DNA from 3 places in the Exiguobacterium sp. UBA3491 genome. Region 3 is predicted to be linked to each of the others. Evidence: riboswitches for the same ligand, from Rfam matches in the RefSeq annotation. Region 3 holds a riboswitch; each other region holds the start of a gene.

What was found. A riboswitch is a leader RNA that binds a small molecule or an ion and turns the genes downstream of it on or off. The one in region 3 is predicted to bind S-adenosylmethionine.
Region 1: another riboswitch for S-adenosylmethionine. It lies ahead of B4F99_RS05015 (2,3-diketo-5-methylthiopentyl-1-phosphate enolase); the one in region 3 lies ahead of metK (methionine adenosyltransferase).
Region 2: another riboswitch for S-adenosylmethionine. It lies ahead of B4F99_RS06125 (amino acid permease); the one in region 3 lies ahead of metK (methionine adenosyltransferase).

The regions. Positions count from the first base shown of each region.
Region 1 is NZ_DFQK01000015.1:19,098-29,440, reverse strand. It holds gene B4F99_RS05060 (ZIP family metal transporter) at 1-295, opposite strand, end outside; gene B4F99_RS05055 (YolD-like family protein) at 347-676, opposite strand; gene B4F99_RS05050 (DNA polymerase thumb domain-containing protein) at 660-1,982, opposite strand; gene B4F99_RS05045 (pentapeptide repeat-containing protein) at 2,159-2,797, shown strand; gene B4F99_RS05040 (MBL fold metallo-hydrolase) at 2,846-3,601, opposite strand; gene B4F99_RS05035 (arsinothricin resistance N-acetyltransferase ArsN1 family A) at 3,662-4,150, opposite strand; gene B4F99_RS05030 (1,2-dihydroxy-3-keto-5-methylthiopentene dioxygenase) at 4,276-4,812, opposite strand; gene B4F99_RS05025 (methylthioribulose 1-phosphate dehydratase) at 4,829-5,449, opposite strand; gene B4F99_RS05020 (2-hydroxy-3-keto-5-methylthiopentenyl-1-phosphate phosphatase) at 5,446-6,105, opposite strand; gene B4F99_RS05015 (2,3-diketo-5-methylthiopentyl-1-phosphate enolase) at 6,102-7,292, opposite strand; SAM riboswitch class I at 7,363-7,464, opposite strand; SAM riboswitch class I at 7,670-7,773, shown strand; gene mtnK (S-methyl-5-thioribose kinase) at 7,852-9,018, shown strand; gene mtnA (S-methyl-5-thioribose-1-phosphate isomerase) at 9,015-10,064, shown strand; gene B4F99_RS05000 (sugar ABC transporter substrate-binding protein) at 10,076-10,343, shown strand, end outside.
Region 2 is NZ_DFQK01000017.1:61,333-71,675, reverse strand. It holds gene B4F99_RS06140 (CBS domain-containing protein) at 1-302, opposite strand, end outside; gene B4F99_RS06135 (MarR family winged helix-turn-helix transcriptional regulator) at 485-907, shown strand; gene mmuM (homocysteine S-methyltransferase) at 978-1,913, opposite strand; gene B4F99_RS06125 (amino acid permease) at 1,888-3,291, opposite strand; SAM riboswitch class I at 3,369-3,470, opposite strand; gene B4F99_RS06120 (ketopantoate reductase family protein) at 3,507-4,424, opposite strand; gene B4F99_RS06115 (GntR family transcriptional regulator) at 4,607-5,323, shown strand; gene gntK (gluconokinase) at 5,316-6,857, shown strand; gene B4F99_RS06105 (GntP family permease) at 6,882-8,228, shown strand; gene gnd (decarboxylating NADP(+)-dependent phosphogluconate dehydrogenase) at 8,249-9,649, shown strand; gene ahpC (alkyl hydroperoxide reductase subunit C) at 9,871-10,343, shown strand, end outside.
Region 3 is NZ_DFQK01000028.1:170,495-180,837, forward strand. It holds gene B4F99_RS10665 (glucose-6-phosphate isomerase) at 1-516, shown strand, start outside; gene ytkD (RNA deprotection pyrophosphohydrolase) at 689-1,162, shown strand; gene B4F99_RS10675 (alpha/beta hydrolase family protein) at 1,134-1,898, shown strand; gene B4F99_RS10680 (EAL and HDOD domain-containing protein) at 2,065-3,318, shown strand; gene pckA (phosphoenolpyruvate carboxykinase (ATP)) at 3,345-4,913, opposite strand; SAM riboswitch class I at 5,148-5,274, shown strand; gene metK (methionine adenosyltransferase) at 5,403-6,611, shown strand; gene B4F99_RS10695 (GNAT family N-acetyltransferase) at 6,749-7,237, shown strand; gene B4F99_RS10700 (serine aminopeptidase domain-containing protein) at 7,316-8,020, shown strand; gene B4F99_RS10705 (class I SAM-dependent methyltransferase) at 8,071-8,667, opposite strand; gene B4F99_RS10710 (MDR family MFS transporter) at 8,824-10,002, shown strand; gene B4F99_RS10715 (peptidoglycan bridge formation glycyltransferase FemA/FemB family protein) at 10,186-10,343, shown strand, end outside.

The DNA of each region.
Region 1 (10,343 bases), on a different contig from region 3:
TGACGAAGTCAAGGAGACGGACGAAAAATCCACCAGCGAGAAAACCGATGGCGGCAGGAATCCACGCGATGCCACCGTCCTGCTCCGTGAATTCGATCGCTGGGGCGAGCAAAGACCAGAATGAAGCGGCAATCATGACGCCGGCTGCAAAACCAAGCATCATGTTCATGACGCGTTTTTCAATCGTTGTAAAGACGAAAACGAGTGCCGCACCAAGTGCGGTTAATCCCCAAGTCATCATACCGGCAAGTAATGCTTGCACGACGACGGGGAGGGAAGTGAACCAATCCAACATGACTATTCCTTCTTTCCGGGCACGATTTAAAGCGGCGATCTGTATGAAAGCTTACCCGTTTTCGATCCGAACGATTCGTGTGAAGGAGATTTCTACTACAACACGACCACGCAGAAAGAGAACGGAACGTTCAGGCTCTAGCCGTTCAACAAAACCGACGACCGTCACGTAGCTACTTTCCTTATAATACGTGATTTCGAGTTCGTTTCCTTCTATTAAAGCCTCTTGAAGTAAAAAGTGCCACGATTCTTGCAGTTGTTCATCGATTTCAGGCAAGTCGAGCTGATGCATTTGGACATAATACTCCCGGAGCAATTGCAAGTGCTCCGGCATGAGAAAAGGGATCCACTTTAAATTCCCTCGATCACGATACGCTGTCATGAAGATCACCTCCTGGATGACCGCCAACGAAACGAAGCCGCCGTTTGGCGACGCTCGTATCGAGAAACGAGACAGCGAGACGAATCGTTCCTTTCCCGTAGCGGAGGTTAACGATGTCCATTGCTTTTAATAAGCGCCGCCGTTTCCAAAGTCGTGTATTATCCTCGAACAAGGATAATTGTAAGGTACCTTGATCGGCAGTCAGATGACCCACTGCGACAGATAAAAAACGAACAGGTTCTCCGTCCAGCCAATTCGGTTCGAATAATTGTAAGACATGACGCAGAATGATTCGCTCATCGGATGTCGGATAAGGCAACCGGACTTGACGCGAGAAGCCACTTCGGACGACGTTTCGAGAATAACGGACACCGATATGAACAGTCCAACCGACTTGATTCGAAAAGCGGCAACGTGCGGCAACATCCTGCACGAGTTCGTTGAGCACATTCCGGATACGTTCGAATTGATAATAGTCCTGCATCAAGGTCACACCGTGTCCGATCGTCCGTTGAGGGGCTTTCTCGAACAAATGGCGAGGGGGAAGCAGTGTCGGTGACGCGTCAAGACCCCAAGCGTGGTGCCACAATTCGGCGCCGATGACACCGAAGCGTTCATGTAACTCTTCGACGGGGCGCATGGCAAGGTCACCGATCGTTTCAATCCCCATCATCTGCAGATGTTGTTCCATGCGGTGTCCGACTCCCCACATCTTCCGAATCGGAAAATCATGGAGACGTCGTGCGACATCAGCGTATCCACATTGTGCGATGCCTTCTTTTTTCCCGATTAAGTCAAGCGTCAGTTTCGCGATGACGTTATTTGGACCAATCCCGATGCGGACATGAATGCCGGTCTGCTTCAGAATCGCTTCTTGAATCTTTTTGGCAGCTTGCAGATCGGAACCAAACAGGCGATCGGTTCCAGTCATGTCAATGAAACTTTCGTCAATCGAATAGACACGGATCGCTTCAGGTGGGGCGAATTGGTGCAGGACATCCAGGACACGAATCGACGTTTTCATATAAGCGAGCATGCGCGGTTCGACGAGTTGAATCGTACGACGAATGGCGTAGGGTAATTGCTCGATTTCGTACAGTCGACCGGCTGTCTTGATTCCAAGCGCTTTTAAGGCGGGAGTAGCGGCGAGAATGACGGATCCGCTTCGTTTTAAATCGGAGACGACCGCAAGACGTGTCGTTAAGGGAGGGAGATTGCGATACTGGCATTCACAGCTGGCGTAGAAGGAAACACTGTCAACACAAAAAATACGTTTATTCTGTGGTAAAACGACGGAAGGAAACATTTGAATCACTCCTTTACATGAAAGAACATATGTTCTTATTTTGATTTTCTTTGACTATAGCATGGTCTCAAAGTGTCTCAAAATAAAAAACTGTTGAAAAAAGAGGGATTTCGAACGATTGACCCTTATGCAAAAGGAGTTTGATACACTAAAGGAGAGAAAAAGGGGGAATTTTTATGAAAGAGATCGTTATCCGTTTACCAGAATTACCGAAAACGCTTCAAGCAGAGACGTTCGATCAAGTCGAAATCGACGATCCATATCTGAAAGGAGCACGTTATGAAAAGGAGTCGATGCCTGTCGAACTGACGGAGCGTATCGATGCCTATCAAGTATGTTTTCAAAATGTCTCGTTCGCGAACCTCACCTTTGACCGCGGTTCGTTCGAAGATATTCGTTTCGAGCAATGTGACTTAACAGGATGTCACTTCCAAGAAACCCGTTTTCACCGCGTGTCTTTCGTCGGATGCCGGATGACGGGTGTTCAGTTTGAAGATTGTACGCTTGATCATCTGACGATCGAAGAAGGACTCGCAGACTATGCCCAGTTCATTCGTAGTACTGTCCGTCATCAGCATTGGAGTGAAACGACGATGAAAGAAGCACAGTTCTTCGAAGTGAAACCGACCCATTGGAAACTCGAAGCGGTCCGGCTTACTGATAGCCAATGGATTGAAACACCATTAAAAGGTCTTGATCTCCGGCAGACGGAACTCTCTGGTATCACAATCGATCCGCGATTTTTACCGGGCGCAGTCATTACGGAAGAACAAGCAGTCGCCTTCGCTCGATTATTAGGATTGGTCATTCCATGAAAAAAGTCTCTTTTCGATGAATTTCGAAAAGAGACTTTTGATTTGTTCTTAAAATGACATCGTTTCGCCATCTTCCGGAATGAGGAAATGGGCAGAGAGGTGGAAAGCAGCTAAAAAGTCAGCAATCATGTCGCGCCGCAGGAGACAGTGATTGACGGACTCGAGGTGCGAGACGATGATCGTTGCTTCCGCTGCTGCTTCGTGTACGGCAAGGAGATCACGCTGCGACATCGTGATCGGTTCTCCCGTCAGGAACTGGGCAGCCCCACTGTTGACGACGATGATATCTGGTGTATGTTGTTCAATCGCATGCGCGACCTCGTCACACCAAATCGTATCACCTGCGATATAAAGCGTCGGTTCGTCCGGATGCGTGAGGACGAGTCCGGAGACATGTCCCATTCGTTCACCGATTTCACCGACACCATGCTGTCCACCTGTTCGATGGACCTGGATATCACCGATCGTCACACCGGAATCGAAGGAAGAGACGTTCGTGAAGCCGGCTTCTCGGATTTGCCGTGCGTCTTCTTCTTGCTGCGCATAGAATGGCAAATGCTTGGGTAGAAATTGTTTTGCAGCATCATCGAAATGATCGGCATGCAGATGCGTGACGAAGACAGCGTCAGGATCGAGCAGTGTCTTAACATCGACCGGTAAGTCGACGAGTGGATTGGCGACGGCATTCGGCGTTTGACCGAAAGGAGGTAAACTGCCTTTTTCGCCGAGAAACGGATCGATCAGTAAAACTTGATTGGCATACGTGACGACAAGCGTTGCATTACGAATTTGTTGAATATCCATTAGGTTCATCCTCTCTCAATGACTCGGATTGACTATTCCCCGTCTGGCATTCAATGAATCCTATCGTAAGCGTTTCTCCATCGCCATGACGTCGACGTATTCGCCGTTCAAGCGACCTTGTTCCTTAAATGTCCCAACAATCCGGAATCCGGAACGGATGTAGAGCTTTTGTCCGATTTTATTGAACGGGAAGGTAAAGAGGATCAGCTTATGCATCTGATGATCGCGCGCATGTTGTTCGGCAGTTTCTAACAACTGTGTCCCGATCCCTTGTCCGCGATGTGTTCGAGTAATGTAGACGGAAATCTCACCAACTGTCGCATAGACAGGACGCGGGTTATACGGATCAAGAGAAATGAAGCCGAGGACACCTGTCTCATCTTCTGCGACATATCCAGCGTAGCGATGCGTACGCTCTGCATACCACTGGGTCATGAACGATAAATCTTTTCGATCCGTCTCAAGCGTTGCGATTCGGTCTTCGATGCCTTCATTATAAATGGATAGAACAGCGGGTAAGTCATGTTCCGTTACAGGACGAATATGCATGTTGCTCACTCCCCAATCGCTTTTCCCTCATTATATCTGTTACGTGTCGATGTAGTGATATGTTTGTGAGATAAGAAAAAGCGCCGATTCTCCTTATATAGAAGAAATCAACGCTTTTGTCGTTCTTAAGAGACCGTGGATGTCTCGTTCTCGTAAATTGGAACCCAACCATCCGTCGTGACGAAAATTCGAACAGCGACGACTTTCCGATCCTCTTGGAGCGTAAAGTAGTGGCGTGTATTGACAGGAACAGAAATCAAATCACCAGGATTGAGTTCGATGTTATAGTAGCCGACTTCTTCGTCTTTGATCGCGAAGACGCCGTGACCGCTGACGATGAAACGGACTTCATCATCCGTGTGATGATGTTCTTTCTGGAAGTTGACGAGCAACTCGTCAAGGTTCGGTGTCGTATCCGAAAGTGAAATGATATCAGCTGTCTGATATCCACGACGTTCTGATACGTCTTTGATTTCTGGAGCGAACGTATCGAGAATCGTTTGTTTGTCGGCATCCGTCAGTGTGAAGTTCTCGACGAGAGGTGCTGGTAGTTTTGAGACGTCCCATTGTTCGTAAAGAACGCCGCGCGATGCGAGGAAGTCAGCGACTTCCGTTTGATCCGTATACCGTGTGTTTGTTTCTTGGAATAAGACTGTTGCCATGAGATGATTCCTCCTTTTAATAGATAGATTGACGGCATGATTGCAACGTCAACGTATAGTTGAATAAAAACTCGAAGGCTTCGAGGTGTTTCTTTGCTTCAAAGGCGGTCGGTGCCCAGACCGTGATTCCGTGATTGCGAATCAGGACGGCACCGCTGTCCGCTGTGACATATGGCGCAAAAGCAGCAGCGAGTGTCGGGATGTCCGCGTGATTCGGAATGATCGGCACCGTGACCGTCGCATCTTCTTCCCAGTGACCGAGTGCCTTGATGATTTCTTGACCGGAGAAGGTGATACTTCCTTGATCGCCATATAACTCCGAAATCACATTGTTCGCAATCGTATGGACATGCAGGGAACATCCGGCGTTCGTTCGGTTGAACACTTCGACATGGAGCAATGTCTCAGCAGAAGGACGCCCGGATTGCTCACCGATCAATTGACCGGTCGCATCGACATGAACGAAGTCGTCAGGAGTCGTCTGCCGTTTATCTTTTCCGCTTGCCGTCACAAGGAATTCAACCGGGACACCGGATGTCCGGATGGCGAGATTGCCACTCGTACCAGGGAACCAATCGCGCGCCGCAAGCTCTTGTTTGATGGCGCGTAGCTCTTCATACCGTCGCATGAATGTCATGTTGTCACCTCCGCTCGTGTTAAATCATGAACGATATCGTGGAACGTCTCAAACGGTGTATAGGCGATATCGTTCTCTTCACACAACGTGATCAGATAATCACGGGCATAGACACGATCCGCTTGTTTTGCGAGTTCGAAGTCCGTCACCGAGTCGCCGATGACGATGATGACGTCACCGTCTTTACGTAGTGTCCGGGCAACGGACGTTTTACAACAGCCGCACCCGTTCGTGCAATGGGTATCGCAGGCGTTTGGCCAATCGATATGGACGAATGGACCACTAAAATCAGCGACGTTACAGTAAATCTGTTCTTGGTCGAGGAATGGCGCTAAGATTGGTTCGACGAAAAAGTCCATTCCACCGCTGACGATCGAAAAATCGATGCCTTGACGACGACTGTACTGCAGTAACTCCGAAAATCCGTCGCGAATGACTGCACGCTCCAACAAAAAGTCAAGATAGGCTGTTTTTCCGTCAGACGGCAGAAGTGCGAACATTTGCCCGACACCACTCTGAATCGATAACGTCCGGTCGAGTACACCGCGTTTTAACGGTTCGAAGTCACTCGCTGGCGCAAATGCCTGCATGAGTGCGATGATGTTATCCTGTGTCGTCACCGTCCCGTCGAAGTCACAAAGAATCCGTACGGTCATGACTTGATCCCCCAAGCGTCGAGGGCAATTCGTAATTCTTCATGACGCGATGCTGCCGTCGATAGGGATTCATTTGCGAGTGCCGCATCGAGTGCCTGACGGAAAGCAATGACACCAGCCGCAGCACCTTGCGGATGACCATGTACGCCGCCGCCGGCGTTGATGACGGAAGCGATCCCGAAGTCTCGTACGAGTTGAGCGACGAGTCCAGGATGAATACCGGCTGAAGGAACCGGGAAGATTGATTTCGTCTGACCGAGACGGGTCGCTTCGACCGCGATACCACGGGCGACATCCTTTGGCAAAGCGACATTGCCGTAAGGAGACGGGAATAGCGTCAAGTCTGCTCCAGCAGCGCGCGGTAATGTGCCGAGTAAGACAGGAGCTGCGACTCCGTGATTCGGGCTAGCGATCAACGCACCGCTATATGCCGGATGATTGAAAATCGGAACGTTGATTTCCGGATCACTTGCCAGTTCGCGTAAGACGTCGAGTCCGTATGTGAAGGTATTCAGCAAGAAAGCAGTCGCTCCAGCATCAATCAATCGCTTGGCTTGATCCTTGAGCGTAAAGACAGGACCGCTGAGTGTGATCGCATATAACGCACGTTTACCGGTCCGTTGGAAGTGAGCATCGATGACCTCACGTCCGATCCGTGCCCGGTCAATCGTTGGTGTCAATGGATTGTCGTATAGGATCTCATCGTCTTTGACGAGATCGATCCCACCAGCGAGTTGTCCTTCGAGTTGATCACGAAGGAACGATAAATCGCGTCCGATGACTCCTTTGAAGATGCTCATTAATAGTGGGCGATCTTCGACACCGATCAAGGAACGGACCCCTTCGATCCCGAACTTTGCACCTGGAAAGTCCGACGTAAATGTATCGGGTAGTAGCAATTCCGTTAATTTGATTTCACCGTCGAGTGAGAGTTTCCCGAAGACGGTCGTCAGAATCGCAGAAAAGTCGCGCGATACGTTATGTTCCGGGTAACGAATCGTGATATATCCTTTGCCATCGCGTTCTTCGGTATGTACGACTTCCCCTTTGAACGAGGCAAGTTGTTGTTGTTCGAGATGATTCAGTTCCGTCCAAGAACCGACTGTCAGACCAAGCGCGAGTTGTTCAGCGCGCTGCTCGAGTCGATCACGGGCAGTCAATTGATAAGTAGCAGTGATATAAGCCATGTCTTTCCTCCTTCAACAAAAAAATGGTCTCTCGTCAGCGACAAGAGACCATGAATGATTCGAACGTGGACTCTTATCTGTCAGCTTAGTAGCTGCAAGAATTAGCACCGTGCCAAAAGGTCGGTTGCTGCGACATCGTAGGGCTTGTCCCTCCGTCTGCTCTTGATAAGAATTGGATGAAATTGTGAAATCTAATTGCAATTTTTACATGAGAATCGCCACTTGTCAAACTATTTTTAGAAAATTTATTTTTTTGAAAATACTCTTTCTATAGATGACTTAAAAATGATATCCGTTTCTGCTTGATTTCGATTTGACAGCGAGGAAGTCGATTGCGTAAGATTCAAATCAATATCACACACGACAACTACATACGACTCTTATCGCGAGTTGGCAGAGGGAATTGGCCCGATGACGCCGCAGCAACCGACCACTGGGCACGGTGCTACATCCAACAGACGTTTCGTCTGAGAGATAAGAGGACGCAGTGACTTTTCTGCGCCTCTTTTCGATGACGAAAAGAGGCGCTTTTTCGTGTATCACATAGGGGGAAACTGAGATGACATATAAAGCATTCACAGAACAGGACGCGATTGATTGTGTTCGGACATTAGGACTGATCGGCGATGGAGCCGTCGAAGCAGAAGAGATTGGCGACGGGAACCTCAACCTCGTCTTTCGGATTCGAGAAGGCGAACATCGCTTGATTTTAAAACAAGCATTACCATATGCGAAGGTCGTCGGGGAGAGCTGGCCGTTATCGCTCGAACGAGCGTGGATCGAGCAATCCGCACTCCGTGAATTCGCACGGCATGCCGTACCGTTCGTGCCACGTGTTTTTCATGCTAGTCATGAAGAGGCATATACGGTCATGGAAGATCTTTCACATCTGACGATCGTTCGAAGTGGTTTACTCGCAGGTGAACAGTATCCGTTGCTTGCGGAACATATCGGTTCTTATCTCGCTCGGACGTTATTCCATACATCGGACTTTGCGCTTGGTCCGGTTGAAAAGAAACGTGTCGCCCGAACGTACTACAATCCAGACTTGTGCGACATCACGGAAAAATTAATCTTCACGGATCCGTTTCATGACGCGGAGACGAACGAGATTGAAGCCGGACTCGAAGAAGAGGTGGCACGTCTATGGGCAGACGATGAGTTGAAACGCGAAGTCGCAAAACTCGAAGCGCTCTTCATCACGAAAGGAGATGCATTGCTGCACGGCGATCTACATACAGGAAGCATCTTCGCCTCGGCGACGGAAACGAAAGTCATCGACCCTGAATTCGCCTTTTATGGTCCATTCGGATTCGATGTCGGGCAGTTCATTGCGCATCTATTCTTCGCGGCATATCCGGATTACCCTACACGACGTGGCGCCCGAATCAAGGATATCGATACGTTCTGGCTGACGTTTGCTTCAACGTTCCGTGCATTATGGGAACGGGAAGCCGTCGAACCATTCCGGGCATCGGGGCTCGTCGACGATGTACTGAGCACGATCTTGCAGGATGCCCTTGGCTTTGCCGGTTGCGAATTGATTCGGCGGACGATCGGCCTTGCACCGGTCGCTGATTTAGAATCAATCGATTCAACGACGGAACGCTTAGAGCGGAAACGTCACGCTCTTCGTCTAGGAGCGGCGTTAATCAAACGCCGTACAGAATGCCGGACATTCGATGATTTACGAAACTTTGACGTAACGGAGGAACTGAGCCGATGACTACATTCGTTCAAAGTATCCGTTACGAAGATCGTGTCTTGACGATTCTCGATCAGACACGTCTACCGCAAGAAGAGCACTATGAAGTCATTGCTGATCTCGCGCAAGCGGTTGAGGCGATTAAACAACTACGTGTCCGGGGCGCACCTGCGATCAGCTTATTCGGTGGATTCGTGCTCGTTCAAGAAGCGTACCGCTTTGAAGCAGAGCTACCGGTCTACAAGCAAGCCTTGCTTGAGACATCGGCGACGTTACTCGCGACACGACCGACGGCCGTCAACTTGCGAAATGTCCTCGATCAATTGAATCCAATCATTCAAGACGGGACGTCGGTAGAAGTGATTCGCGAACGGTTGGAAAAACGGACGGTCGCCTTATACGACCAGGATGCGCAGACGTCACGTCAAATCGGGATTCATGCACTGGAATTGTTCCAGTCAGGCGACCGGATCCTAACGATTTGTAATGCTGGATCGATTGCGACCGCTGCTTATGGAACGGCACTTGCGCCGTTCTACATCGCAAAAGAACGCGGCATCGAATTATCCGTTTTTGCGAGTGAGACGCGACCGTTACTGCAGGGAGCACGATTGACGACATGGGAGCTGCAACGTGCCGGCATCGATGTCACGTTAATTACGGACAACATGGTCGCCCATACGCTGAAAGAAAAACAGATCGATGCGATCATCGTCGGTGCCGACCGCATTACACGAAACGGAGATACGGCGAATAAGATCGGGACGTTCCAATTGGCACTGCTCGCGCAAGCTTTTGGTATTCCGTTTTACGTCGCAGCACCGCTCTCGACGTTCGACTTCTCGCTCGTTTCCGGAGACGCGATCGAAATCGAAGAACGTGATCCGCAGGAAGTGACGACTGTCCAAGGTGTCGCGACAGCACCGGGAGGCGTCGCTGTCTTCAACCCGGCGTTTGATGTCACACCACACACATTGATCACGGGCATCATTACCGAACTTGGTGTCATCACGCAACCGAATGAAGAAACGATTGAACAATTAACAGGGCTTCAACCCCTCGGATAAGGAGATATGTCATGAAAAAACTAGCTTACGCCGTCCTAGCACCGGCACTGTTACTAGCGGCTTGTGCGAATGGAGAAGCCACGACGACGAAGGTCGTCAAGGATGTACCAAAAGGGGTTCAATCGGACGTCAAGATCGCCGTCATCCGCAACCTAGCATCGGACGACCATACGAAACAATTCCTTGATGGCGCACGAAGTGAAGGCGAAGCGCTTGGCTTTAAAGTCAGCACGTTTATTTCGGAAGGTAACGACGTCAAGTTCAAGGAGCTGGTCGCGC
Region 2 (10,343 bases), on a different contig from region 3:
ACTTTCCGGCGTGCAAGTTCCATGACAGGTCGATTCAAGATATGACGAATTCGATCTTCATAATCTTCTTCGTCTCCTTTGATGACATCTACATATAAAAATGTATCGACGATGATGTCCTTGTGTTTTCCGATCGCTCGCATGATATCTCCGTCACTGATATAACCGACGACCTCTTGCTCGGCATTGATGACAGGTACGCCGCTAATACCAGATTGAATGAATCGTTCGATGACCGTACGAATCAGATCTGTATCGTTTACCGTGATGACCTCTTGTTTCATCGACTCATAAGCTTTCATCTGAATTCTCCTTTGTCGTTCGTTTCTCATCTACTAAAGTTGTATGATACAATTAAAAGAACAAAAATAATTGTATAATACAACTACAACTCTGTCAAGCCTCCTGCTTTTCGCATTGACAGCTTATCCACATTGGGTAATCATGAGGGACAGAGAGACTTTTTTGAAAGGGGAGATACCCGATGTCTCAACAATCACTCGAAACCATTGAACTCGAGTTAGCGATCCTGATCCGGCGCTTAACGACGGCGACGTCAGACAATCGTAATTTGGACCGTGCTTCTTATCTCTTACTGCGACAATTAGCGGATTCCGGCAACGTCGGTGTTAAAACACTTGCCCGTGAACTTCAGCTCGATGTCTCGACCGTCAGTCGCCAAGCAGCGGCACTCGATCAGAAGCAACTCGTTGAAAAAGTAAAAGATCCGACAGATGGGCGAGCCTTTTTCTATCATATTACAGATAAAGGACAACAAGAACTCACCATCTACCGAACCGCACGTCTCGCAAGCATCGAACGTCTACTGACAGACTGGCCAGCGGATGATGCAGAAGATTTCGGACGCCTATTGCAACAATTCAATCGCGCCTTGCGCGAACGGTAATGGAATTACACCATAAAAAAAACGGACGCGAAATCGATTGATTTCGTGTCCGTTTTTTCGTCATCATTCATCACGTATGAGAAACCTGGCAAACCGAACGAATTTGCGCGATATGTTCCGGTGAAGTTCTACAACAACCGCCAATCAATCGTGCTCCAGCTTCATACCATGTCTTTGCGATGGCTTGGAACGACGTACACTGATTATTCGTACCTGACCATGTTTTTGCGACCGGATCATAGACCTCACCAGAGTTCGGATAGACGATGATTGGCACATCCGTCAACGCCTTGACGTGACGGATGAAATCGGTCGCGTAAGATGCTGGAAAACAATTTGCACCGATTGCTGCGAGCTGTGGATGTTGTCCGACCGTTTCAATACACGTCGCAAGTGCCGTTCCTTCACTAATGTGCGTCGCATCTTGAAGCGAGAACGTCAGCCAAGCAGATACTTCCGGGAACGCTTCGAGAATCCCGAACAACACGACAGCTTCCTCAAGCGACGGAATTGTCTCGAATGCCAGCAGATCAGCCCCCGCTTCAATCAATGCTTCGATGCGTGGTCTGTGGAAGGCTTCTAGCACATCTGCTGACACACCATAATGACCGCGATACTCAGAACCATCTGCTAAGTAGGCACCATAAGGACCAACTGATCCCGCGATCAATGCGGCACTCTTTCCGCTACGCGTCCGTGCATCTTGCGCTAAGGTAACCGTTTGTCGAATTAACGCTTGTGCTTCCTCGGTCGTGATGTGACGTTGCTTGAATCCTTCGATACTTGCTTGATAGCTTGAGGTGATCGCAACATCGGCGCCCACTTCAAAGTAATCGTGATGGACACGCTCAATCTGTTCCGGTGCTTCAATTAAGAGGCGTGCCGACCAAAGTGGATCGTTCAGGTCGAATCCCTTTTGTTCGAGTTCGGTCGCAAGGGCACCATCTAAAATAAGAAAAGGAACTTCCTGTAATCGTTGGTCAACTGGATTTTTGATTCGGGACATCTTCAACACTCCGTTTCTGAGAAGAATTCGTGAACGCATGAACGACATAACAGATCACGATGAATGGGATACCGCAATACAAGGCGACTCGTTGCGTCGGATCAAATCCGATACCAATCAGGGAAATCAAACAGACGACGAAAGCGGCGATCGGTACCAATGGAAAGAGTGGTGTACGATAGACCAATTCGTCGACCACATGCCCTTCGCGGAGGAATTGTTTCCGGAAGCGATACTGCGCAACGCTGATACTCATCCAGACGACGACGACAGCAAGACCGGAAATCGAGACGAGCGCGATATAGACACTTCCTGCTGCATAGATGCTAGAAAGCAAAGCAAGTCCTCCGCCAAGCATGCTGAACAATACAGCTCGAAGTGGAACCCCACTTGGTGTCACCTGGGCGAAGAAGCGCGGAATCATGCGTTCGTTCGCAAGCGACCAAAGCATCCGGGAGGCAGCGTAAAGCCCAGAGTTCGCTGCCGATAAGATCGCTGTCAGAATGACGAAGTTCATCACGTCTGCCGCATACGGAATCCCGATTCGTTCAAACACCGCAACGAATGGACTTTCGAGCACGCCCTTCCCTTCCGTTGGCAATAAGACGGCTAATACGATGATCGTACCGACGAAAAAGAGGACGAGTCGCAAAATCGTTGTTCGGATCGCAAGCGGAATCGTCCGCTTCGGATCGACCGCTTCACCCGCTGCGACGCCGATCAATTCCGTTCCTGAGTAAGCAAAGTTCACGGCAAGCATCGTCATGAAGATCGCAAATGCCCCATTTGGAAACAATCCTCCTTCCGTTAAGGAAGAAAAGAATGGTGCCGGGCTACCATCTTGTAATGGGATGAAGCCAACGATGGCTCCTGCACCAAGTAAAATGAAAGCAATGATCGTTACGACCTTAATGGCGGAGAACCAAAACTCGACTTCAGCAAATACGCGGACCTTCAAGACGTTGATACCAAGGATCATCGCAGCGAATAATGCACTGAACACCCAGACTGGAATCGACGGGAACCAACGTTGCATTAAAATGCCTGCTGCCGTGAATTCTGAACCAAGGGCGACCGTCCACGTCAGCCAGTAGAGCCAGGCCACCGTATAACCGGTACCGGGTCCGATATACTTTGTTGCGTACTTATGGAATGATCCGGTTTCCGGCATGTGTACAGCGAGTTCGCCAAGACTTAACATGACTAAGTAGACGACGACGGCTCCGATTAAATACGACAAAATCGTTCCGACACGTCCCGCTTGTTCCAACGTATAACCTGTACTTAAAAATAATCCTGTTCCAATGACGCCACCTAACGACAGCATGATCAGATGACGTGATTCCATCTTGCGTCGAAACGCTCCGCTCGTTTTCATGAATCCATTTCCTCCTCGTTCCACCTATTTCAAACAAAAAACGCATCCTCACGGATGCGTCGGTCGACAATTCGGAAATCTTATCGATCGGGTGCAGCACCCGCAGGAATTAGCACAGTATCTTTCGACCTGTTGCTGAGGTTTCATAGGGCCAGTCCCTCCACCTCTCTGGATAAGTATGTAATTGTTCCTAACCATATCAGAATGCAGATAATTCAGTCAACAGGCATTTCCCGATTTTTTTGATAGATCCATAAATTAGATTCAATCAGTTGAAGATGACGTGAAGAGCGTGTTTCGAGCAACGTACTAAAGAAATGTTCCACTTCGACTGGCTGACCTTTTTCCATATCGCGCAACATCGACGATTTCATCGTATCTTCCATCGCATGCATCTGCTTCAATAGCACCGTTTCTGTATCGTCATTGAAGACCGCGCCCTGTTCTTCCATCGCCTGTTTCGCTTCGTTCATGACGTCTACAATCATCTGACGCCCGACAGCTTCTTCCCGAATCGAACCGATCGCTGAACGAAATAGCGTCGTCACACCCGCAAATGTCGAAATAAAAAGATACTTTTGCCACATGTCATCCATGATATGCATCGAGTACGCCATCGGTGCCTTCGCTTTCGCAAAACGTGTTGCGATCTCCTGCAAACGAGCTGTTGGTTTGCCGGTTCGTGAGCCAAACAACAGTCGATGTGACGGACTCGTCTGTAAAATGCGTCCTTCTGCATCAAGCGTCGATTCAATGAAGCAAAGACCGCCCAGTACACGCTCTTCTCCGAAGACTTCTGTTAACCGCCGAATATGTTGCATGCCATTCAATAAAGGAATGATATACGTCTCGTTCGAAACGAATGGCGTAAGATCCTTTAAGACATCATCTAAGTGATAGGCTTTCGTCGAAAGCAAAACGACATCAAATACGTGATCCGGTCGCATGTCTCGTGTCACTAACTGAGGCGTGATCGTGATATCGCCATGAGGACTAGTGATCTGTAGACCTGTTTTTTGTAATTGTTCATATCGCTTCGGACGGACGAGAAAGGTCACCTGTTCACCTTGCTCAGCAAGACGGCCCCCGAAATAACCTCCGACTGCTCCTGCACCTACAACTAAAATGTTCATATGTACTATCTCCTCCTTACCCGTTCTGATTATTGATTACTCCTTCACCCTAACATATTTGGAATCGATTTCCTGATTGCCAGTTGAATCGTTAAGATTTAAGTGAAGCGTTTGCATTTTAGAAAAAAACGTATATACTAACTTGTATACAAGTATACTCAATGTAGAAATCAGGTGATTTTATGTCAGAACTGTTATACCCCTTGAAGTGGTTGTCAAAAGCTTCTGCCGGAGATCGTGTCGCGCACGAACTACGAATGCGGATCATTTCAGGAAAAATTGAAAGCGGTACCATTTTATCCGAAAACAAAATAGCCTTTGATTTTTCAGTCAGTCGCTCACCTGTCCGTGACGCGTTAAAGGTCCTTGCAGCCGAACAGTTGATTCGTCTCGAACGAATGGGGGCGGTCGTCGTCGGTTTATCCGAGCGCGACATTCAAGAAATCTATGATGTCCGGTTACTCATCGAAACGTTCGTCTTCGAGCGACTTGTTAAGGTCGAACGGGCAGAACTCGTCCGTGAACTCAGCAAAATTCTCGAAATGATGAAGGTTGCCATCAAATATAAGGATGCTGATGAATTCTCTTTCCAAGACGTACTGTTTCATGAAACGATCATCCGCTCGATCGATCATGGGTATGTCAGCATGATTTGGCAAAATCTCAAACCAGTCATGGAAAGTTTCATCCTCCTATCAATGCGGGTACGATTCGAGGAAGACATCGAAGACTTTGAACGCATCCTCGCGAACCATGCCTTGTATATCGAAGCGATCGAGACAGGAGATCGTGAACGGATGGTTGCTTCCTTACATCAGAACTTTGATGATGTTCAGGAAGTCGAAGATCTCTGGAAAACGCAACAAATGATGTCGAAAGGAGTCGATTCACATGACTGAATACATGTTAGGCGTCGATATCGGAACGACGAGTACGAAAGCAGTCTTATTTACGACAAAAGGAGAGGTCATCGGACAAACGAACGTCGGTTACCCACTCCACACACCGAACCGTTCGACGGCGGAACAGGATCCGGAAGAAATTTTTGATGCCGTACTCGAATCCATCCGATTGATCACAAAACGTCATCCGAGCATGCCACCGAAGTTCGTCGCGTTCAGTAGTGCCATGCACAGTTTGATTGCGATGGACGCACAACATCAACCGTTGACTGCCTGCATCACATGGGCGGACAGTCGGAGTGAAGCATGGTCGAACAAGATTAAGGAACAATATGGTCTCTCGATCTATCACCGGACCGGGACACCGATTCATCCGATGTCACCGCTTAGCAAAATCAGTTGGCTCGTCGAAGATCGTCCGGAGCTCCACGCTCAAACGAAAAAGTATGTCGGGATCAAGGAGTTCGTGTTCCAAAGACTGTTCGGAACATATGTCATCGACCACTCTCTCGCTTCAGCAACTGGTCTCTTTAATATTCATGAATTAGGTTGGGATACGGGCGCACTGCATGTCGCGGGTATCGATGCAAGCTATTTATCGGAACCCGTACCGACAACGACGTCATGTACCGGACTCAATACTGATTACGCACGACAAATGGGACTATCCGTCGATACGCCGTTCTTAGTCGGTGCCAGTGACGGTGTCCTCTCCAATTTAGGTGTCAACGCGATTCGCAAAGGGGAAATCGCGATCACGATCGGAACGAGCGGTGCCATCCGAACGATCATTGATCGTCCACAGACGGATGAAAAAGGACGAACGTTCTGTTACGCACTGACCGAGGACCACTGGGTCATCGGCGGCCCCGTCAATAACGGTGGAATGGTCTTACGGTGGATTCGAGACGAACTCGCTTCAGCAGAAGTCGAGACAGCAAAACGCCTCGGCATCGATCCGTATGCTGTCCTGACGAAGATTGCCGAACGCGTCCGCCCGGGGTCCGACGGTCTGTTGTTCCATCCTTACTTGTCCGGTGAACGAGCACCGCTATGGAATCCGGACGTCAGCGGTTCATTCTTCGGTTTGACGCTCTCACACAAAAAAGAGCATATGATCCGGGCGGCACTAGAAGGCGTCATCTACAATCTGTATACCGTCTTCCTCGCACTCGTCGAATGCATGGATGGTCCTGTGACGCGGATTCAGGCAACCGGTGGATTTGCCCGGTCTGAAGTCTGGCGCCAAATGATGGCGGACATCTTTGAGTCGGAAGTCGTCATTCCGGAAAGTTTCGAAAGTTCATGTCTTGGCGCTTGTATTCTCGGACTGTATGCGACAGGGGAAATCGATTCGTTCGAAGTCGTCTCTGAGATGATTGGGGAAACACATCGCCATGTACCAAATGAAGAAGCGATGCATGAATATCGTCAGCTTTTACCAATTTTCATTAGTCTAGCGCGGACATTATCCGAAGACCACAAACGAATTGCTATGTATCAACGGAGCTTGATTCAAGAGGAAAACTAACTTAATCTTTTGGGGGAAGTCATCATGCCTTTAGTCATCGTAGGAATTGGGATCGTCGCATTGCTCGTTCTCATCATGGGGTTAAAATTAAATACGTTCGTCTCACTCATCATCGTTTCCTTTGGCGTTGCACTACTACTCGGCATGCCGCTCGATCAAATCGTCAAGACGATCGAAGCCGGTATCGGAGGAACACTCGGTCACCTAGCTCTGATCTTTGGTCTTGGTGCGATGCTTGGAAAGCTAATCGCTGACGCCGGGGGGGCGCAGCGAATCGCCATGACGCTTGTCGCACGATTTGGGGAAAAGAACATCCAATGGGCGGTCGTCGTTGCTTCGTTCATCATCGGAATCGCACTCTTCTTCGAAGTCGGACTCGTTCTGTTGATTCCAATCGTCTTTGCGATTTCACGCCAGCTCCGCGTCTCGATCTTATATCTTGGGATCCCAATGGTCGCAGCACTGTCTGTCACGCACGGCTTCTTACCACCTCACCCAGGTCCGACCGTCATCGCAGGGGAGTATAAAGCCAATATCGGGGAAGTCTTATTGTATGGTTTCATCGTTGCTGTTCCGACAGTCATCATTGCTGGTCCTGTTTTTACGAAAATCGCGAAACGACTCGTACCTGAATCGTTTACACGCACAGGAAACATCGCGTCACTCGGGGAACAAAAAGAATTTGATTTAGACGAGACGCCAGGTTTCGGTATTAGTGTCTTCACTGCGATGCTACCGGTCCTCTTGATGTCGGTCGCAACGATCTTCACGCTTTTACAAGAAACACTCGGCTTGGGTGAGAGTAGCGTCATCTCGGCGATCGAGTTCATCGGGAACGCCTCGACGGCGATGTTGATTTCGTTACTCGTCGCGGTCTACACGATGGGGATCGCCCGTAAGATTCCGATGCAAACGGTCATGGAATCTTGTACGACGGCCATCGCCCAAATCGGGATGATGCTATTGATCATCGGTGGTGGCGGTGCCTTCAAACAAGTCTTGATTGACGGCGGCGTCGGTACATTCGTCGCACAATTATTTGAAGGATCGGCGTTATCTCCGATTCTGCTCGCTTGGTTGATCGCTGCGATTCTCCGGATCTCACTTGGTTCTGCGACAGTCGCTGCCCTTTCGACAGCAGGTCTCGTCATTCCGTTACTGGAGCAATCTGACGTCAACTTAGCGCTCGTCGTCCTTGCGACTGGTGCGGGTAGTCTAATCGCTTCACACGTCAATGATGCGGGCTTCTGGATGTTTAAAGAATATTTCGGTTTATCATTAAAAGAAACGTTTGCGACATGGACTGTGCTTGAGACGATCATTTCCGTTTGTGGACTTGGGTTCGTTCTTCTCCTCAGCCTCGTCGTCTAAGAAAAGGAGTCGTTCTACTTATGCAACATTCTATCGGAGTCATCGGGCTTGGCGTCATGGGACGCAACTTAGCAATGAATATGGCGAGTCATCAAGAAGAAGTCGCCATCTATAACTACACACGTGATTTAACGGACGATCTCGTCGCACACGATGAGGGATTACCACTTCATCCGTACTACGATATCGAAGCATTCGTACAGTCACTCGCCCGTCCGCGTAAAATCTTCATGATGGTCACGGCCGGCAGCGCGATTGATTCAGTCATCGAATCGTTACTTCCACATCTCGAAACAGGCGACATCATCATGGATGGTGGGAATTCCCACTTTCTTGATACGGAACGTCGCTTCGACGAACTCCAACGACACGGCATCGAATACATCGGCGTCGGTGTATCGGGTGGTGAAGTCGGTGCACGGACCGGTCCTGCGATCATGCCGGGTGGATCGAAAGAAGCCTACGAACATGTCGCACCGATCTTGACGAAGATCGCCGCTCACGTTGAAGGCGATCCATGTTGTGTCTATATCGGTCCGAAGGGCGCTGGTCACTTCGTCAAGATGGTCCATAACGGGATCGAGTACGCTGACATGCAATTGATCGCTGAATCTTACAGCTTCCTTCGTTTCCGTCTCGGACTAGACGTGACGGAAGTCGCGGACATCTTCGCCGAGTGGAACGCAGGCGAACTGAAAAGTTACCTGATCGAAATCACGGCGGATATCCTCCGGAAAACGGATGACGAGACAGGGAAACCGTTGATCGATGTCATTCTCGATCAAGCTGGTCAAAAAGGAACCGGAAAATGGACAAGCTTACAAGCAATTGATAATGGAATCGCCTCTTCGATCATCACGGAAGCCTTGTTCGCACGTTACCTTTCAGCTGTTAAAGAAGAACGCGTCGCAGCGTCTGCTGTTCTGAAGGGACCTGAAGACTTGTCATCGCTTGAGCGGGACGCGTGGATCGAACGGATTCGTCAAGCGCTTTATATGGGGAAAGTCGCCGCATACGCGCAAGGCTTTACCCAGTACCGGACATCGTCTGAATTGTACGCCTGGAATCTGCGCCTCGAAGAGATTGCCTTGATCTTCCGTGGTGGATGTATCATCCGGGCCGACTTCTTGAATGTCATCAGTGAAGCGTTCAAAAACGACGCGAACCTCTCGAACTTAATGCTCGCCCCATTCTTCGCTGAGAAAGTACAGGCGTATCAAGAATCGTTACGCCACGTCGTTGCCGAGGGTGCGCTATCTGGTTTTGCGCTCCCATGTCTATCGACGTCGTTGACGTATTATGATAGCTACCGGACAGCAAACTCGAATGCCAACATGTTGCAAGCCCAACGCGATTATTTCGGTGCGCATACGTATGCTCGAACAGACCGCGAAGGGATCTTCCACACGGACTGGCAATAAAGAATACAGCTCCTGACTCCTGTTTCATTTAGGAGTCGGGATTTCATTTTTTGTTCACACAATTTTTCCTGAAATAAGAAATTGCCGATTATACCTTGACAAAAGTGTTGGTCTATATGAAATTAGTATTAGATTAGAATTATTCTAGTGTGATAAATACAGATTATCTGTATGCACTAGAACAGATTCTAAAAATAGAACCCTTGAGGAGGATTTTTATCATGTCTTTAATCGGAAGTGAAGTAAAACCATTCAGTGCATCAGCATTCCACAACGGAGAATTCGTTGACCTAACGGATGCCGACCTTCGCGGTAAATGGAGTGTCGTATGTTTCTACCCTGCAGACTTTACATTCGTTTGCCCGACAGAACTCGAAGATCTCCAAAACCAATACGCAACACTCAAAGCGCTTGACGTTGAAGTTTACTCTGTTTCAACAGATACGCATTTCACACATAAAGCATGGCACGAAACGTCAGAAACAATCGGTAAAATCGAGTACGTCATGATCGGCGACCCATCACACGTCATCTCACGTAACTTCGAAGTCTTGAACGAACAAGATGGTCTTGCTGACCGCGGTACGTTCATCATCGACCCAGACGGCGTCATCCAAACAGTTGAGATCAACGCAGGCGGCATCGGTCGTGATGCGAGCACGCTCGTCAACAAAATCAAAGCAGCACAATATGT
Region 3 (10,343 bases):
TACGTATCAGAGTGGTGGAAGCAATTGTACGGCGAATCTGAAGGAAAAGACTTCAAAGGTATTTTCCCAGCAGCAGTTGATTTCTCGACTGATCTTCATTCAATGGGACAATATGTCCAAGAAGGTCGTCGTGATCTGTTTGAGACAGTCATTAAAGTCGGACAAGCGCGTCACGCGTTGACGATTGAAGAAGACGCTCAGGACCTTGATGGATTGAACTTCCTCGCAGGACAGTCGATTCAGTTCGTCAACGATAAGGCAGCAGAAGGCACATTGCTTGCACACACGGACGGACAAGTTCCGAACCTGACAGTCGAACTTCCAGAGATGACACCGTATCACCTCGGATTCCTGTTCTACTTCTTCGAAAAAGCATGTGCGATGAGTGGTTACCTCCTTGGAGTAAACCCATTCGATCAGCCAGGCGTCGAAGCGTACAAGAAAAACATGTTCGCTCTTCTTGGGAAACCAGGATTCGAAGCAGAAAAAGCAGAACTCGAAGCACGTTTGAAATAATACAAAACGACAGTCGATTGTTCCTTAGTGGAACATCGGCTGTTTTTTTACGTTCACGAGATGAGGACGAGTAATCATTTTCCAGATTTATAGGCAATCCTAGCGTTTTCACTTTTAGAATACCCGTGAAACAGGTAAAGTGAAGTTAGAAGAAGAAATGAGGTGCACGTACGTGATTACATTCTTGGATTATTATCAAAATCAAGTGGAGTTAAGTTTTGAGGACCATCCGTTCTCGGATCGTCCTCTACATGTGTGGGTCATTGCCGTGTACGAAGGGAAATGGTTGCTGACCCATCATAAGCAACGCGGATATGAATTTCCTGGTGGGAAGGTTGAACCGGGTGAAACGGCAGAAGAAGCCGCACGTCGTGAAGTGATGGAAGAGACAGGCGGGAAAATCGATTCCTTGAAGTATATCGGGCAATATCGTGTTGCCGGAAAAGGGGATACGATCATCAAAAATATCTACTTCGCACAAATCGAATCGCTGTCATCCCATTTGGCTGTAGATGAAACAGATGGTGCTTTTCTGTTCGAGGAACTCCCTGATCGTCTCGATACGAACCGACAATACAGTTTCATGATGAAGGACCGCGTCCTTCCGGAGACACTCCGTGTACTTAGCGAACGCCGATTGGTTTGAACTTCCGCGGCAAGGTCCGTTTCGGACGTTTCGGATGTTCTATACGACGGCAGACGGGGAGCGCGTCGGTGCCTATATCGTACTTCCGCAAGTCGCGAACGGACAGGGGATTCTCTACTTGCGAGGTGGCACACGATCTATCGGAATGGTTCGACCGACACGGCTGCTCGCGTTCGCGCAGGCTGGTTTTTTCGTCATGGCACCTTTCTATCGGGGAAACTTAGGCGGAACAGGAAAAGAAGATTTCGGATATCGGGATGTCGAAGACGCATGCAGTGCTTTCGATTGGTTGCAACAACGTGTCTCGCATGTTCATGCATTCGGATTTTCTCGTGGGGGGCAAATGGCATTACTTCTGGCTCATCATCGTCCAGTTTCGCGGACGGTGTCGTGGGCAGGCGTGACCGAGTTGACATGGACCTACGAGGAGCAGAAGACGATGCAAAAGATGTTGCGTCGCTATACGGGGGGGACACCAGACACCGTACCTGAGGCGTATAAGGTGCGCTCGCCGCTTCATGTTGCTCCTCAAGGTGAAGTATTATTGATTCACGGTGCGTATGATGAGAACGTTCAGTTACGACATGCGACGGCTTATGCTGCACGTCATCCCGACCAAACCCTGCTTCAGACTTATGCGTATGCACATCAATTCCCGATCCATGAAAAATTACGTGTGACGCGTGATATTTTGACTTGGTTCGAGACAGGCATTTGGAACCGATATGATACATGATTTAAGCAATACGATGTTTGTCGTATTGCTTTTTGTATTTTGGAAGATGAAGCATAGAGATTGAAAAAACAGACCATTGATACATTGTAAAAAACAATAATCTCCTAAAAAGTAAACTTTGATATAATAGAAACCATCTGAGGACAATGGAGGGGGCAGGAGAACGATGGATATCTTATTAGCACGTCAACCCATCGTTAATCGAGTTGGATCAATTGACGCATTTGAATTATTGTATCGTTCGATTAAGCAAATGACTATTTTTGATGGAGATTTAGCGACGATGGATGTATTGACGAATACACTCGTCCATATGGGGGTGGAACATGTCGCGGAAGGAAAAAAACTTTTCGTCAACTTTACGTCAGATTTGTTGAAAAGTGATCTGATTCATTATTTAGATCCTAACCGATTCGTCATTGAAATTTTAGAGACAGTTGATATTGATACTGAAATGTTGTCTGTTCTGCATACTTGGAAAGAAGCAGGCTTCACATTAGCACTTGATGATTTTGTGACAGATTTACTTCGACAGTACGGAGCGGAATTGTTTGCATTGATCGATTTAATTAAAATCGACATCGAGGCAATTTCCCCTCGCGAGCAAAGTGCCATTTTGCATATCGTTCGACGTAATTATCCTCATATTAAGATGCTTGCTGAACGTGTCGAGACGCACGAGGATCATACACGTTGTCTTGAGATGGGGTATGACTGGTTCCAAGGCTATTTTTATGCTAAACCGATGCTGATGAAGGGGAAAGCTGTCCCACCACAATTGCCGGTGTTGTTAAAGATGCTGAAATGGCTTGATACGGATGAGAAGTACGATGAAGTCATTGACGAGATCGAAGCCAATCCGTATATCAGCATCCAGGTATTACAACTGATCAATTCTCCGGGAGTGGGATTACGCAATACGGTTAGTTCCGTTCGTCAAGCGATCTCACTACTTGGCTTTGCTCAACTTAAAAGCTGGATTTCGTTGATTGTCTTACGTGAAATGAAGCTCGCAAGTCCTTATGAATGGTCGAATGAGTTGCTGCGATCTTCCTTACATTGCGCAAAGCTCTGTGAGTTGTTTGCAACAGAAACAAGGACGCTGCAACAAGAGAGTGCCTATATGATCGGCTTGTTATCGCATATCGATGCGTTATTGTCCGTTGATATTGACGACATCATCGATCAATTGCCAATCGAGGAATCCTTGAAGATTGTCCTCCAAGGAAAAGACCATCCGTTCCGGGATTGTCTAGTGCTTGCGATCAGCGCAGATCGCGGTGATTTCGAACAGTTCGAATTGCTCAGTCAACGGTTAGGTGTATCACTTCCGCGAGCATATGCGTTACTGACGGAAAGTCAGGAGTGGCTTATGCAAAAAGAGATGCATCTTCAAGAAGAGACAGATGCCATTCTATAAAAAAAAGAGCCCTGAGGCTCTTTTTTTTATAGACATGGACCTGCTGACTTGATCGCATCCGTCGCACTTTCGAAACGAAGGAAATTATGTTGGAATTTCTCAGCAAGCGAACGCGCTTGTGTGTTGTATTCGTCAGGATTTGACCAGACGCGTACCGGATTGAGTAATTCACTTGGAACACCAGGAACTTCAAGTGGCATATGAAGTCCGAAGATTGGGTGCTCTTCTGTTGGAATCGTTGCAAGTGTTCCGTTGACGGCAGCGTTGACCATCGTCCGTGTATACGATAGCTTCATTCGACTACCTGTCCCGTAAGCACCGCCTGTCCAGCCTGTGTTGACGAGATAAACGGTCACACCGTGACGATCAATCAGTTCTCCGAGCATCGTCGCATACTTTTCAGGTATCAGTGGAAGAAATGGTGAACCGAAGCATGTCGAGAACGTTGCTTCCGGTTCCGTGATACCACGCTCTGTTCCAGCAAGTTTTGATGTATAACCTGATAGGAAATGATACATCGCTTGTTCTTTCGTCAACTTACTGATCGGAGGCAAGACGCCATACGCATCAGCCGTCAAGAAGACAATCGTCTTCGGATGACCAGCCCGTGATGGGACAGCGATGTTATCGATCGCTGTGATCGGATAAGCAGCACGTGTATTTTCAGTCAACGATGTGTCATCGTAATCAGGATGACGAGATTCATCGAGCACGACGTTTTCAAGGACAGTTCCGAAACGGATCGCATCAAAAATTTGCGGTTCTTTTTCGCGTGACAGATTGACCGTCTTCGCATAACATCCACCTTCAATGTTGAAGACGCCGTCATGCGACCAACCATGCTCATCGTCACCGATCAATTGACGGCTATCGTCTGCTGACAGGGTGGTCTTACCAGTACCGGATAGACCGAAGAACAAGGCGACGTCGCCTTCGTGTCCGACGTTTGCTGAACAGTGCATCGAAAGGACATTTTCTTGTGGTAAGAGGTAGTTCATGACGGAAAAAATCGATTTTTTGATTTCGCCCGCATATTCGGTTCCGCCGATCAAGACGATCCGGTGTTCAAACGACATGGCGATGAATGTCTCGGAATTCGTTCCGTCAACGGTAGGATCTGCTTTGAAATGTGGCGCGTAGACGACCGTGAACGGTTCGAAGGCAGCCACTTCAGGATACTCGCGTAAAAAGAGTTGTTTGGCAAACAGGTTATGCCAAGCGTATTGTGTGAGCACACGAACCGGAAGGGTGAAGTGCGTATCTGCCCCAGCAGCAGCTTCTGTGTAGTAGAGCTGATCGGCTTCGTTCATGTAACGAAGAACCTTTTGTAACAATTGTTCAAATTTGTCTCCATCCATCGGTTGGTTAACATGACCCCAATCAATGTGAGACTCGCAGGAAGAATCACGGACGATGAACTTATCTTTTGGTGAACGACCTGTAAATTTCCCCGTTTCTACAGATAGTGCGCCGTTCTCAGTAAGGACACCTTCTTCGTTTCGAATCGCATGTTCGACAAGTTCAGCAACAGATAGTTGTTTGAACACATGCTCTTTCTTGAGTAGTTCTTCGATATTCAGGACCGTCATCGGCATCCTGACCCCACCTTTCCCCTACGTTGGTTTTGGCTCACTGAATTTAGTATGACACATTTATTATATATGACATACTAAAGAGAGCGCAATCATTTTCTGGTGCTGATTTCTATTTATCTGGAAACGCTTTCAGCATTAATAGTTTAACATCTCTTTTAAAAAGTTTCGACTAGAATTTGAAACCTTGCTTGACAGAGTAGGTACAACTTTATATCATGTAATTCGTAACGGATACTCTTATTCTGAGCAGGTGGAGGGAACAAGGCCCGAAGAAACCCGGCAACCGTCCTACATTAATTCATATATTAATGAGGGAAAAGGTGCTCTCCTGAAGCGAAGTAAACACTTCGAACGATAAGAGGGTAAAGGAAGAACGCACAACCTTTCCCTGACCATTTTTTGGACTTGGAAAGGTTTTTTTCATTTTACCGTCCCACTCAACTAGGGGAAATGAGTACACCGTCAAATTCTTTTTTGGGAGGGTCATACATGACAAACCTTAATCGCCGACTATTCACGTCGGAGTCAGTCACTGAAGGTCATCCAGATAAAATCTGTGACCAAATTTCGGATTCAATCCTCGATGCGATTCTTGCAGCGGATCCAAACGCACGTGTTGCGGCAGAAACTTCTGTTACAACAGGTCTCGTTCTCGTTGCAGGTGAGATCACGACATCCACTTACGTCGACATTCCAAAAGTCGTTCGTGAAACGATTCGTGAAATCGGCTACACACGCGCGAAATACGGTTTCGATGCGGATACATGTGCTGTATTGACATCGATCGATGAGCAATCAGCAGATATCGCTCTTGGTGTCGACCAAGCGCTTGAAGCACGTGAAGGTAGCATGTCTGATGCAGAAATCGATGCAATCGGTGCAGGAGACCAAGGTCTTATGTTCGGTTACGCAACGAAAGAAACACCAGAACTCATGCCACTTCCAATTTCGCTTTCGCACCGTCTCGCACGCCGTTTGGCAGAAGTGCGTAAAAACGGTCAACTCGACTACCTTCGTCCGGACGGAAAAACACAAGTCACGGTCGAATACAACGAGAACAACGAGCCGGTTCGTGTCGATACGATCGTCATCTCGACACAACATGCGGAAGAAGTTACGCTTGAGCAAATCCAAGCTGATTTAAAAGAACACGTCATCACACCAGTCATCCCGGCTGAATACATCGACGCAGCAACGAAATTCTTCATCAACCCAACTGGTCGTTTCGTCATTGGCGGACCACAAGGAGATGCTGGATTGACTGGTCGTAAGATCATCGTTGATACGTATGGTGGATACGCACGCCACGGCGGTGGAGCATTCTCAGGTAAAGATCCAACAAAAGTCGACCGTTCAGCTGCATACGCAGCACGTTACGTCGCGAAGAACCTCGTTGCTGCAGGTCTTGCAGACAAAGCAGAAGTTCAACTCGCTTACGCAATCGGTGTCGCACACCCAGTATCAATCGCGGTTGATACATTCGGCACAGGAAAACTTCCTGAAGCACAACTCGTCGAATTGGTTGCTGAAAACTTCGATCTTCGTCCGGCTGGAATCATCAACATGCTTGATCTCCGTCGTCCGATCTATCGTCAAACAGCTGCATACGGTCACTTCGGTCGTACAGATGTTGAGCTTCCATGGGAGCAAACAGATAAAGCAGCAGTTCTTGAAGAACAAGCAAAACGTTTCGCATAATCAAAAAGTCCGGAAATCCTACTTGGGTTTTCGGGCTTTTTTGTTTCCGCGGAACTTTGCAGGAAACGAATGTTTTTTCTAGAAAAGGGTAAAAGTACATGAGTCGATTTGTATGAGTATAAAGGGGGGTTCCGATTATGGAAATACGCGAAGCTATTCCAGCTGATGCAGGACGTATTCATGACATTGCTATCACATCTTGGTTGGATACGTATGAAGAAATCTATTCCGAAAGTTCGAAAGCGCATTTCGTGCAGGAGGCGTATCCGCAAGAAGAAGTCGTTCGTGCGATCCTGACAGCGGAAGAAGCACGGGGAGAGTATTTTTATGTCGGAATCATCGACGAGGAAATCGTCGGTTTCATTCATGCTGTTGATGTCGAAGGAACATGGGAGATCATTCGGCTTTACGTCCTGCCGGAATATCAGCAAAACGGAATCGGAAGACGTCTGATTCGTGAACTCGAACGACAAGGAGCCGTCCCACTCGAAGTCTACGTGGAAGCACGTAACTATAAAGCGCGTCAATTCCTGACCTCATTTGGATTTGAAGAACTTAGTGAGATGACGGAAGAAGTGTTTGGGCAAGCGGAATCAGTCGTTCGTCTTCGCCATGTTGCCTCGTGAAATCCGTCTCGGGACGGTTTCGTTTGCGTTTGAAATAAGGTATCGTGAAAAGGAATTATGAAGTGAAGAGGTGAGTTTGTGGTTGAACAACCAACAGGAATCATCGTATTAGTCTATCCGTTACAACTGCGTGCCCGTCCGAGTGAAGCTTTGATTCGAGTACTCGAAAGAGAGTATGAAGTGTTACTCGTCGACGCACCACGTCGCATTTCGTTTGAAGAGCACGGTCAACTGTTAAAAGAAGCATTACGCGAAGCAGGAAAACGAAAGCTACCGATTCATATCATCGCCTGTAGCATGGGCGCACTCGTCGTCAATCGTCTATTGCAAGAATATGAACTACCAGTCGCAAGTCTTGCATTCGTTTCACCATTGTTTGATTGGCATCCGTCGAAACAACTCGGAGGTGTCAAACAAGTCTTCGCGAGTGCGTTTGATCGTTTCCGTCCCGATGCGCCACTCGGTACGTTGCCGTTTGGTCAAAGTACGGAAGATACCGTTCGCATCGGTGAACTGACGTATGCGCAGTACCGGGAAATCGAAGAAGAGATCGTCGTACATGACGAGGAACGAAAAAAACTGCCTCGTGTGAACTTGGCTTGTTTTTATGCACCAGACGATCAGTTCGCAGACGTCAAACTGACACTCGAAGTATGTCGGAAAATGGGTGGCGATCAGATTTACTTACAACGTCTACACGGTTTCCCGCATTTCAGCTTTGAACGGTTGAATACACGGTTTGCGGAAAAATTATTGTTGTTTTTTAAATTAGTCGAAGAATGAAAAAAGTGATGGTTTCCATAGCGGAAGCCATCACTTCTTTATTTCTACTGTCAGCGCACTTTTTTCTCGATCGCGATGATGAACGGTGGATGATTCTGTTGATTCAAGAAGCGGTACTGAAGAACGGCATAACCTTGCTGATCAAGGGCTGTGACGTAATCTAGGACAGCATCGCGTTCCCGTTTTCCTTCAAGATGACCGTGATAGACGACAAGGACGACAAGACCACCAGGTGCAAGTACCGGGAGGAGAGCGTCGAGTGCTTCAAGCGTCTCTTCACCTGTCGTCGTGATCGATTTATCACTTCCAGGCAAGTATCCGAGATTGAAGACGCCGGCACGAACAGGCCGTCGTTCGTCCGAAAGACGCGCACCAACATGGATGTGACTTTCGTGATAAAGATCGACGCGTTCTAACATTCCGGCTTCGTCGAGACGTCGTGTCGATTCCTCGATGGCTTGAGCTTGGACGTCGAACGCAAGGACTCTACCTTCTGGACCGACGCATTCTGCTAAGAACTGCGTATCATGTCCATTTCCGGCAGTCATATCGACGACGCAGTCACCAGGTTCGATGACGGACTCCAGTAATTGTTTCGTATAAGGTAGTACACGGGCAAGTGACATGGCATAGACTCCTGTTCCTATGGGCTGTTTTTCTCTTTATACATGATCATCGTATGTATGATTCCTCCTGCATTATACCATCTTTTGAGTCATTGACGAAAAGTGAAGTGGCTTGACAGGCGGGGGAGGGATTGCGTAAAGTGGCAAGGTTGAGAATGAAATAGGAGGACCAAAGGTATGCCAAAATTACCAAAAGCGGTCTGGATCCTCGTCCTTGCGATGGCCATCAATACGACGGGATCCTCTTTTTTATGGCCGTTCAATACATTATATATTCATGAATATTTAGGGGAGTCGATGACGAAAGCCGGAATGGCGTTATTCGTCAACTCAGCCTTAGCAATCGTTGGGAACTACTTAGGCGGAAAAGCGTTTGACCGACTCGGCGGAAAGAAGACGCTTGTCATCAGTGTCATCGGACTTGTCCTGTCTTCCGTCGGCTTGTTGCTATTTCATCAGACGTATATTGGATACGTCGCGATGCTCGGATTGATTGGATTCGTCGGTGGGATGGTTTTCCCAACGATCTACGCAATGACGGGAGTCATCTGGCCGGAAGGCGGACGCCGCGCCTTTAATGCGATCTATGTCGCGCAAAACGTCGGTGTAGCCCTCGGGACAGCTGTTAGTGGTCAAATTGCTGCTTTTTCGATTCAGTACATCTTCATCGCTAATCTCGTTCTCTATATCGTCTTTGCCATCATTTTGTTTGTCGGTTTGTCCTGGATTCAGGCGCCAGCGCGGATGCATGCGGCACATGACGAGATCGAAACGACACGCACACCACTTTCGCGCGGATCCGCACGGACGATGTTGCTCGTTTCGATCGGTTATGCCTTACTTTGGTTCGTTTATGTGCAATGGCAAGGGACCTTTGCTGTCCATACGAAATCGCTCGGTGTCACGATTTCCGAGTACTCGATTCTTTGGACAATCAATGGAGCGCTTATCGTGTTCGCACAACCTTTATTAACACCAATTCTTCGTTGGTTTGGAGATGATTTGAAACGCCAACTGATGACCGGGACAGGCATCTTCCTTCTCTCTTATCTGATTGTTCCGTTTGCAGGCGGCTTCAAGATGTTCCTCATGGCGATGATCATTCTGACAATCGGTGAGATGTTCATCTGGCCAGCGGTTCCTGCAATGGCGGCGCGACTTGCGCCAATCGGAAAAGAAGGAGAATTCCAAGGATACGTTAATATCGCTGCTTCAGCAGGGCGGATGATCAGTCCGACAGTTGGAGGTTTGATCTACGATTTATCAGGTATGTCAGCAGTTTTCTTGACCTTAATTGGATTGATCCTGTTAGCAGGAGTTGTCTTCCTTCGTGCTATTCCTAAAACCACATCATGAGCTTTATCTTGTGAGACAGCGGACGATAGATCAGCTGTCTTTTGTTACATCATTCGTTCGAAAATTATAAAACAAACATTTAATAATATGGAATATTTCGGCAAAGAAATGGGTACTTTCTAATCAAGAACTTGAAAAGAAAGGTCATATGAACGTTTCTTCTTTTTGATTGGAGGTGCACGGATGGAAAGGTGTCAATTCATCACAGATGCCGCAACTTGGACGACACACGTACAGAAACAGCCTCTTGATATCTTCTATAGTCACCAATACGTCACGCTCAACGCTAGACCGTCTGAGCAAGCGGTATTATTTCTTTATGAAGGTCATGCAGGAACACT